Regions from separate parts of the Streptomyces sp. NPDC005811 genome, predicted to be linked through region 2. Evidence: riboswitches for the same ligand, from Rfam matches in the RefSeq annotation. Region 2 holds a riboswitch; each other region holds the start of a gene.
The links. A riboswitch is a leader RNA that binds a small molecule or an ion and turns the genes downstream of it on or off. The one in region 2 is predicted to bind thiamine pyrophosphate.
Positions count from the first base shown of each region.

Region 1: it holds a riboswitch for thiamine pyrophosphate, as region 2 does, so the genes downstream of both, thiC (phosphomethylpyrimidine synthase ThiC) here and thiO (glycine oxidase ThiO) in region 2, are expected to answer to the same signal.
Region 3: it holds a riboswitch for thiamine pyrophosphate, as region 2 does, so the genes downstream of both, ABZ490_RS18690 (thiamine ABC transporter substrate-binding protein) here and thiO (glycine oxidase ThiO) in region 2, are expected to answer to the same signal.

Region 1 is NZ_JBEXXK010000007.1:47,090-50,359, reverse strand. Features, by position in the region: gene ABZ490_RS09665 (YibE/F family protein) at 1-1,117, opposite strand, end outside; TPP riboswitch at 1,189-1,377, shown strand; gene thiC (phosphomethylpyrimidine synthase ThiC) at 1,370-3,196, shown strand.
Region 2 is NZ_JBEXXK010000008.1:237,551-240,820, reverse strand. Features, by position in the region: gene thiS (sulfur carrier protein ThiS) at 1-109, opposite strand, end outside; gene thiO (glycine oxidase ThiO) at 130-1,296, opposite strand; TPP riboswitch at 1,294-1,406, opposite strand; gene ABZ490_RS11680 (hypothetical protein) at 1,481-1,831, shown strand; gene ABZ490_RS11675 (FAD-dependent oxidoreductase) at 1,930-3,111, shown strand; gene ABZ490_RS11670 (Rv2175c family DNA-binding protein) at 3,205-3,270, shown strand, end outside.
Region 3 is NZ_JBEXXK010000016.1:21,339-24,608, reverse strand. Features, by position in the region: gene ABZ490_RS18705 (phosphatidate cytidylyltransferase) at 1-41, shown strand, start outside; gene ABZ490_RS18700 (SRPBCC family protein) at 192-641, shown strand; gene rlmN (23S rRNA (adenine(2503)-C(2))-methyltransferase RlmN) at 697-1,803, shown strand; TPP riboswitch at 1,865-1,972, shown strand; gene ABZ490_RS18690 (thiamine ABC transporter substrate-binding protein) at 2,055-3,134, shown strand; gene ABZ490_RS18685 (iron ABC transporter permease) at 3,182-3,270, shown strand, end outside.

The sequences.
Region 1 (3,270 bases), on a different contig from region 2:
GCAGGGGGTTCGAGCCCTGAAGGATCGCGGGCAGGATGAAGAAGTTCAGGATGAGGAAGCTCGCGGCGAGCGCCACCAGCGCCATGACACCGCGCAGCCGCCCGACGACCACGACGGCGACCGCGAAGATCACGGCCAGCACCGTCATCGGGATCCCGCGGTTCACATCGGTGACCGAGTACTGCAGGTCCTTCGGCGCCGAGGGCTCGTAGGCGACCACGACCTGCTCGCCCTGCTCCAACTGCCGTGACTGGTCCGGCTGGACGATCTCCGTGAAGGTACGGCCCTTGTCGTCGCCGGTGTCCACGCGGATCGTGGCCTTCTTGCAGGTGGCGTCCGTCTGCTGCTCGGCGGAGGAACCAGCGGTGGAGGCGTTGCCGACCGGGGTGCCACCGGAGGCGTTCACCGACTGGCAGCTCACCTTGACGACCTTGGTCACCGTGGCGTGCTGTGTCTGCCGGTCGAAGCCGACGCCGGTGCGCTCGTGCGCCGGGGCGCCGCCGGGCCACAGCACCACCAGCCCGACCAGCACCGCCGCGGCGAAGGGAATGAGGATCGCTCCGATGACCTTGCGCAGATGCTTGGAGACCGGGGCGGCCGGACCGTGGCTGTGGCTGTGCCCATGCCCGTGTCCGCCTCCGGAACCGCTGCCCTGTCCGCCGGTGTGACCGTCCTCGGAGCCGTGCCCATGGTCTCCGCCGGGAGCTGAACCGGGTCCCTGCCGCTGCCCTTGCCCATGGCCGTGCTCATGCTCGCGCCCGGGGTGTTCAGGCGGCTCGGAGTGCCCGGGATGTCCGGGATATCCGGGTCCGGAGGGCTGGGGCCCTTGCCGACCGGGCCCCGGGTGACCGGACCGGTGGTGCTCAGGCCCGTGGTGCTCAGGCCCGTGGTGCTCGGTCCCGGGATGCGGCCCTGGGCGCTGCCCGTAGCCGGGCCCGACCCCCTGACCGCCGCGGTCGAACCCGCCGCCGAAGCTGAAGTCGCGTTCGTCCTGACGCCCTTGGGCGGCGGGCCCGCCCTGTGGGGGGTTGCCAGGTCGGGGACCAGGGCCGCCACCGGCGCCGGGCCTGCGAGGCGGCTCGCCGGGCGGATACGGGGGCTGGTGTGTCGTGGTCACCGCCCGATCATCGCAAGAACGGCAGAGGCCCACTGTTCACCGCGCCACACATACCGCTAGCGTGGTGCCACCTTTGCACACGCGGGAGCTCGGAGCACCGGGCTGAGAGGGCGCTGACCTCCGTCTTCGCGATGTTTCACGTGGAACGTCACCAGAGCGAGTGATGTTTCACATGAAACGTCGGCAGACGGTAGCCGCTGCGTCGACCGCCGAACCTGTTACCGGGTAATGCCGGCGTAGGGAGTAGGTCTCATGACCAACAAGGACGCACGCACGCCTGCCTTCACGCAGAACGCGGCCGACACGGACGCGGCCGAGGCGACCAGCGAGAAGAGCGGGACGTCCATCGGCTGGCACAAGGGGTACCTCGAGGGCGCTCGCCCCGACCTGCGCGTGCCGGTCCGCCAGGTGCACCTCACCAACGGGCAGTCGGTCACGTTGTACGACACTTCCGGGCCGTACACCGATCCGCTCGCCGACACCGACGTACGCCGGGGCCTGGCGCCGCTGCGGGAGAACTGGATCATCGCCCGCGGCGACACGGAGGAGTACGCGGGCCGGCCGGTCCGGCCCGAGGACGACGGCATCAAGCACACCTCGCCGCGCGGTGGACTGCGCAATCTCGACGCGGTGTTCCCGGGCCGTCCGCGGCTGCCGCGCCGGAGCCGGGACGGCCGGGCGGTCACCCAGCTCGCGTATGCCCGCAGGGGCGAGATCACGCCCGAGATGGAGTTCGTGGCCCTCAGGGAGAGCGTTTCTCCGGAGGTGGTGCGAGAGGAGATCGCGGCCGGGCGCGCGGTGCTGCCGGCCAACGTCAACCACCCGGAGATCGAGCCGATGATCATCGGCAAGAGGTTCCTGGTGAAGGTCAACGCCAACATCGGCAACTCGGCGGTGACGTCCTCCATCGAGGAGGAGGTCGAGAAGATGACCTGGGCGACCCGCTGGGGTGCCGACACGGTCATGGATCTCTCCACCGGCCGCAACATCCACACCACCCGGGAGTGGGTGCTGCGCAACTCCCCCGTCCCGATCGGCACGGTGCCGCTGTACCAGGCGCTGGAGAAGGTCGACGGCAGGGCCGAGGAACTGACGTGGGAGATCTACAAGGACACCGTCGTCGAGCAGGCCGAGCAGGGCGTGGACTACATGACGGTCCACGCGGGTGTGCGCCTCGCGTACGTCCCGCTCACCGCGAACCGCAAGACCGGCATCGTCTCGCGCGGCGGCTCGATCATGGCGGCCTGGTGCCTGGCGCACCACAAGGAGTCGTTCCTGTACGAGAACTTCGAGGAACTCTGCGAGATCCTCGCCGCCTACGACGTCACGTACTCGCTGGGCGACGGTCTGCGGCCGGGCTCGATCGCGGACGCCAACGACGAGGCGCAGTTCGCGGAGTTGCGCACGCTCGGGGAACTCAACACGATCGCGAAGCGTTTTCACGTACAGACCATGATCGAGGGCCCGGGACATGTCCCGATGCACAAGATCAAGGAGAACATCGACCTTCAGCAGGAGATCTGCGATGAGGCTCCGTTCTATACGCTCGGCCCGCTGACGACGGACATCGCTCCGGCGTACGACCACATCACCTCCGGCATCGGCGCCGCGATGATCGCCTGGTGGGGCACGGCGATGCTCTGCTACGTCACGCCCAAGGAGCATCTGGGCCTGCCCAACCGCGACGACGTCAAGACCGGTGTCATCACCTACAAGATCGCCGCCCACGCGGCCGACCTCGCAAAGGGTCACCCCGGAGCCCAGGAGTGGGACGACGCACTGTCCGACGCCCGCTTCGAGTTCCGCTGGGAGGACCAGTTCAACCTGGCCCTCGACCCGGACACGGCCCGCGACTTCCACGACGAGACCCTCCCGGCCGAGCCGGCCAAGACGGCCCACTTCTGCTCGATGTGCGGGCCGAAGTTCTGCTCGATGAAGATTAGCCAAAGCATCACAGAGCGGTTCGGCGGTGCGGTGGCTGAGGGGGCGTCGCCGGAGGAGATCGCTGACGGGATGCTCCAGAAGTCGAAGGAGTTCGCGGCGAGCGGGAACAGGGTGTACCTGCCGCTCGCCGAGTGAGGCTTCGGGCGGTGCCCGCGGTCGACTGATCCGGGTACCGCCTGTCGCACTGCTCTCCACGGCAGCGTCGGCCG
Region 2 (3,270 bases):
TCAGCGCGGCCGCCACCCCGGAGGGCGCCGCCGTCAGGGACCGTACGACGCTGTCGAGGGCCGTACCGGGAGCGACCGCCTGCCGCTCCCCGTTCACGGAGATGTTCACCGGCATGTTCACCTGGACGTTCATACGAGCTGCTCCGAGCGGGCGGCGGCGCCGAAACGCCGGGGGGTGAAGGGGCGGGCCTCGTCGGGGAGTTCCCCGGTGGCCAGGGCATGCGCCAGGGCGTCCCCGGTCACCGGCGTCAGCAGCACCCCGTTGCGGTAGTGCCCGGTGGCCAGCAGCAGCCCCTCCAGCGCGGTCGGCCCGAGCAGCGGCGCGTTGTCGGGGGAGCCGGGCCGCAGTCCCGCGCGCGTCTCCGTCAGCGGCAGTTCCGTGATCCCCGGCACCAGCTCGTGCGCGTCGCGCAGCAGTTCGTACACGCCGCCCGCCGTCACCGCCGTGTCCCAGCCCAGTTCCTCGCTCGTGGCGCCCACGACCAGCTCGCCGTTCTCCCGGGGCACCAGATACACCTGGCTGCCGCGCACCACGGCCCGCACGGTACGGCTGAGGAACGGCGCGTACCCGGTCGGCACCGTCAGCCGCAGCACCTGCCCCTTCACCGGCCGCACCGGCGGCAGCACGTCCTCCGGCACCCCCGCCAGCCGCCCGCTGAGACTCCCCGCCGCGAGCACCACCTGCCCCGCCCCCAGGGCCGTACCGTCTCCCGTGACGACCCCCGCGGCCCGGCCGCCCGCCACGGACAGCCGCTCCGCCCAGGCGCGGTGGAGGACCACCCCGGCCCGCTCGCACGCCACGACCAGCGCGTCGGCCAGCCGCCGGGGATCGATCTGGTGGTCGCCGTCCACCCGCAGTCCGCCCCGCACCCCGGGCGCGAGCATCGGCTCCAGTCGCCGGCACTCCCGCCCGGTCAGCCACTCCGACTCCAGCCCCGACTGCGCCTGCAACGCGTGCAGTTCCCGCAGATGGGCGCGGTCGTCGGCGTCCAGCGCCACCGCGAGCGTGCCGCACCGGCGGTAGCCGAGGTCCAGTCCGGCCGCCTCCGTCAGCTCGGCCGCGAAGTCCGGATAGCGGCGGGCCGAGGCCAGGTTGAGCCCCAGCAGGGTCTGCTCGCCGTAGTGCAGTTCGGTGACGGCGGCCAGCATCCCGGCCGCCACCCGCGCGGCCCCGCCGCCCGGTTCGGGGTCCACCACCGTCGTGGCGAACCCGCGTTGCGCGGCCCGCCACGCCGTGACCAGCCCGATGATCCCGCCCCCCACGACGAGGACGTCGGATGTACGTGTACGCGACATGGGCGTCCAGCCCCTCCCTTCGCCGGCATGACCCGGATCAGGTTCGTACGGTCGGAGGCCGGCCAGCCTCCCTCTCAGCCCGGTGCGTCCGGGCTCCCGCGAGTGCTCTACGTTGGCCACACCCTAGCCCGTGCTTCCGCGCCCCTGTAAAGGGAGCCTCCCGCCCGCAAGGAGCCCTCTCCCCATGCCCCGCTCGCTCGACGGTCTCGTCCTCGCCCCCGTCGCCGACCAGGCCCCGGGCCAGGTCGGCACCCGCACCCGCTTCGCGTACCACGAGGAGGACGGCGTGATCTGGGCGGACTACGCGGGCGGTGATGTCGTAAGAGGCCGTCTCGTGGGTACCCGTAGGGGGGACCGGCTCGACTTCCGGTACGTCCAGCTCAAGCAGGACGGCACGACCTCCTCGGGACACTGCGTCTCGACGGTCCTCGCCCTGCCGGACGGCCGGGTGCGGCTGGAGGAGACCTGGTCCTGGGAGTCGCAGGAGGGCAGCGGAACCAGCGTTGTGGAGCAGGTCACGGAGCACGACCACTGACTGACAGATCGTCAGGTGTCTATGGTGATCAGGTGAGCGAGCTGAGCAGGGAAGAGGACAGGCGGGCCGGGCGGCGCGTGGTGGTCGTCGGCGCCGGCATGGCCGGGGTGCAGACCGCGGTCGCGCTGCGCGAACAGGGCTTCGACGGCACCGTGACGCTGATCGGCGCCGAGCCCCACCAGCCCTACGACCGGCCGCCGCTGTCCAAGGCCGTGCTGCTCGGCAAGGCCGAGGGCTCCGCCTTCGACGTCGACTTCGAGAGCCTCGGCATCGACCTGCTGCTCGGCCGCGAGGTGCTCGGCCTGCGCCCCGCCGACCACGAGGTGGACACCGGGACCGGCCCCGTCCCGTACGACGTCCTCGTCCTCGCCACCGGCGCCGAACCGGTCCGGCTGCCGGGCGCCGAGGGCGTGCCCGGCGTCCATCTGCTGCGCACCCTGGACGACGCCGAACGACTGCGGCCCGTCCTCGCCGCCGCGCACGACATCGTGGTCGTCGGCGCCGGCTGGATCGGCGCCGAGTTCGCCACCGCCGCGCGCGAGGCCGGCTGCGCGGTCACCGTCGTCGAGGCCGCCGACCGGCCCCTCGCCGGTGCCCTGCCCGCCGAGGTCGCCGCCCCGATGACCTCCTGGTACGCCGACAGCGGCACCGACCTGCGCACCCACGCGCGCGTGGCCCGCGTCGAGCCCGGCGCGGTCGTCCTCGACGACGGCACCCGGCTGCCCGCGGGCGCCGTCGTCGTCGGCATCGGCGCCCGCCCCGCCACCGGCTGGCTGGCCGGCTCCGGCGTCGCCCTGGGCCCCCACCACGAGGTCCTGGCCGACGACCGGCTGCGCACCTCCCTCCCGGACGTGTACGCGGTCGGCGACTGTGCCTCCTTCCCCTCGGCGCGCTACGGCGAACGTCTCCTCGTCCACCACTGGGACAACGCCCTCCAGGGCCCCCGCACGGTCGCCGCGAACATCGTCGGCGCGGCCACGGACGAGCCCCCGGCCGTCTACGACCCGGTCCCGTACTTCTGGTCCGAGCAGTTCGGCCGCTTCGTCCAGTACGCCGGCCACCACGCCACGGCCGACCGCCTGGTCTGGCGCGGCGACCCGACGGGCCCGGCCTGGAGCGTCTGCTGGCTCCGCGACGGCCGCCTGACCGCCCTCCTGGCCGTGGGCCGCCCCCGCGACCTGGCCCAGGGCCGACGCCTGATCGAATCGGCCACCCGCATGGACCCGACGGCACTGGCAGACCCCGGCCGCCCTTTGAAGACCGCGACCGCACTTACCTAGGGGCGCGGGGAACTGCGCGACAAGCCCCCACTCACCCGCACCCGACCACGCACCCATCGCCGCCCGCTCCCACATGCGCCTACCCTTGACCCCGTGACCGAGATTGACGCAAAGACCGATGCTCTCGTCCCCGCCTGGCTGACCGTGCCCGACATCGCG
Region 3 (3,270 bases), on a different contig from region 2:
TCGTCTGGCTGCTGCTCGTGCTGTTCGTCGGATCGGGCTGACCGGCGCCGGCCCGTCCACCTTGCCCGCCGGCCCCCGTCCTGATCCCTCAGGACGGGGGCCCGCGGCCTTTACCGGACCGCCCACATAGTGGGACGATTTCCTCTGAAGACCCTTTTCATGGGCAATAACCCCGAGAGGGGGCAGGTGTCATGTCCGGCTTCCGTGAATCGATCGACGTGGACCGCAGCCCCGACGACGTGTGGGCGTACCTCATCGACCCGTCGCATCTGCCCGAGTGGCAGGCGAGCGCGGTGTCGGCCGAACAGCTGGACCCCGGCCCGATCCAGGTCGGCTCCCGGCTGCGCATCACCCGGCACGTGGGCCGCCGGGAGATCCCGATGACCATGGAGTACACCGAGTACGACCCGCCGCACGCCTGGGGCCTGCAAGGCGTCGACGGCCCCGTCCGCGGCCACGTCCACGGCGAGATCACCCCGCTCGACGACGGCCGTCGCTCCCGCGTGACGATGGAACTCGACTTCGAGGGCAAGGGCGTGGGCAAGGTCCTCCTCCCCCTGGTCGTCCGCCCCCAGGTCCGCAAGGAACTACCGATCAACGAACGGCTCCTGAAGAGCCACCTGGAACAGCCGACGCCGTAGGCCTTCCCGCCGCGCGACCGGGGCACCGGATTCGATCTGCGACACTGGTTGGGCCATGCCTAAGCCCGGAGAACTTACTTTTGTCGCGCCGCGCGGAGCCAAGAAGCCGCCGCGGCATCTTGCCGATCTTTCGCCTGCGGAGCGGAAGGACGCCGTCGCGGAGATCGGTGAGAAGCCGTTCCGTGCCAAGCAGCTCTCGCAGCACTACTTCGCGCGGTACGCGCACGACCCGGTGGAGTGGACCGACATCCCCGCCGGTGCGCGGGAGAAGCTGCGGGAGGCGCTGCTGCCCGAGCTGATGACCGTCGTACGGCATCTGTCGACCGACGAGGGAACCACCCGCAAGACGCTGTGGCGGCTGTTCGACGGCACGCTCGTCGAGTCGGTGCTGATGCGGTACCCGGACCGGGTGACGATGTGCATCAGCTCGCAGGCGGGCTGCGGGATGAACTGCCCGTTCTGTGCGACCGGGCAGGCCGGGCTCGACCGGAACCTGTCCAGTGCCGAGATCGTGCACCAGATCGTGGACGGGATGCGGGCGCTCAGGGACGGGGACGTCCCGGGCGGGCCGGCGCGGCTGTCCAACATCGTCTTCATGGGGATGGGCGAGCCGCTCGCCAACTACAAGCGGGTCGTCACCGCGATCCGGGCGCTCACCGATCCCGCTCCGGACGGCCTCGGGCTGTCGCAGCGCGGGATCACCGTCTCGACGGTCGGGCTCGTGCCCGCCATCCACCGGTTCGCCGACGAGGGCTTCAAGTGCCGGCTCGCGATCTCCCTGCACGCGCCGGACGACGAGCTGCGCGACACCCTCGTCCCCGTGAACACGCGCTGGAAGGTGCGTGAGGTGCTCGACGCCGGATTCGACTACGTGGAGAAGTCCGGGCGGCGGCTGTCCATCGAGTACGCCCTGATCCGTGACATCAACGATCAGGCGTGGCGCGGTGACCGGCTCGGGCGACTGCTCCGCGGCAAGCCCGTGCACGTCAACCTCATCCCGCTGAACCCGACCCCGGGCTCGAAGTGGACGGCCTCGCGGCCCGAGGACGAGAAGGCGTTCGTCGAGGCCATCGCGGCGCACGGGGTGCCCGTCACCGTCCGGGACACCCGTGGCCAGGAGATCGACGGAGCCTGTGGTCAGCTGGCGGCCACCGAGCGGTAAAATCTGGCCACGGCATCACGCCATATCGTCATACTCGCGTCTTCATCACACCCACATCTTCATATTCCGACAGGGGAGCGCCACAGCGCTGAGAGTGCGGCAATCGGGCCGCAGACCCTCTGAACCTCGCCCAGGTCATTCTGGGTAGGAAGTTCGGTCATCGCTCAAGCTGTTGTGCCCTGCCCGGGTGTCCCCGGGCGGGGCCGCGTTCTTCCTGGCCAACCCCAGGAGGACATCCAGTGCAACATCCCGTGCACCTCAAGACCCTCGTGGCGGCGACGGTCGGCCTCGGCCTCGTCACGCTGTCCGCATGCGGTGCGGAGTCGTCCGGCACCAAGAGCGCGTCGGACACCAAGACCGTCACCCTCGTCAGCCATGACTCGTGGGCCGTCTCCAAGAGCGTGCTCGCCGACTTCGAGAAGCAGTCCGGCTACCGGGTGAAGGTCCTCACGGACGGCGACGCGGGCCAGGCCGTCAACAAGGCCATCCTGACCAAGGACAACCCGCAGGGGGACGTCTTCTTCGGCGTCGACAACACCCTGCTGTCGCGTGCGCTCGACAACGGTCTGTTCCAGTCGTACGAGGCCAAGGGGCTCGACCAGGTCGGCAGCGCCTACCAGCTGGACTCGGGCAAGCACCGGGTCACGCCGATCGACTACGGCGACATCTGCGTCAACTACGACAAGAAGTACTTCGCCGACCACAAGCTGGCCCCGCCGACGTCGTACGACGATCTGATCAAGCCCGCCTACAAGAACCTCCTCGTCACCGAGAACGCCTCCACCTCCTCCCCGGGCCTCGGCTTCCTGCTCGGCACGGCCGCACGGTACGGCGACGACGGCTGGCAGGGCTACTGGAAGAAGCTCAAGGCCAACGGCGTGAAGGTCGTCGACGGCTGGGAGCAGGCGTACAACGAGGAGTTCTCGGGGTCCGCCGGCGGCAAGAAGGCCGGGGCCGACCACCCGCTCGTCGTGTCGTACGCCTCGTCCCCGCCCGCCGAGGTGATCTACGGCGACCCCAAGCCCAGCACCGCCCCGACCGGCGTCGCGACCGGGACCTGCTTCCGGCAGATCGAGTTCGCGGGGCTGCTGGGCAACGCGAGGAACAGCGCGGGCGGCAAGGCGCTCATCGACTTCCTGATCTCCAAGGAGTTCCAGGAGGACATGCCGCTCAACATGTTCGTCTACCCGGTGGTCGAGGGGGCGAGCGTGCCCGCCGAGTTCACGAAGTACGGGCCCGCCGCCAAGGACCCCGAGACCATGGACCCGGCGAAGATCGCCCAGAACCGCGACCAGTGGGTCACGTCGTGGACCTCGCTCGTACTGAAGTGACCAAGGCGGCCGGACGGCCTTCCGGGAGCGCGGCGCGGCTCGGCCTGATGGCCCTGCCCGTCGCGTTCTTCGGGCTGTTCTTCGCCTATCCCGTCGCCGCGATCGTCGCCCGTGGGCTGAAGGTCGACGGGACATG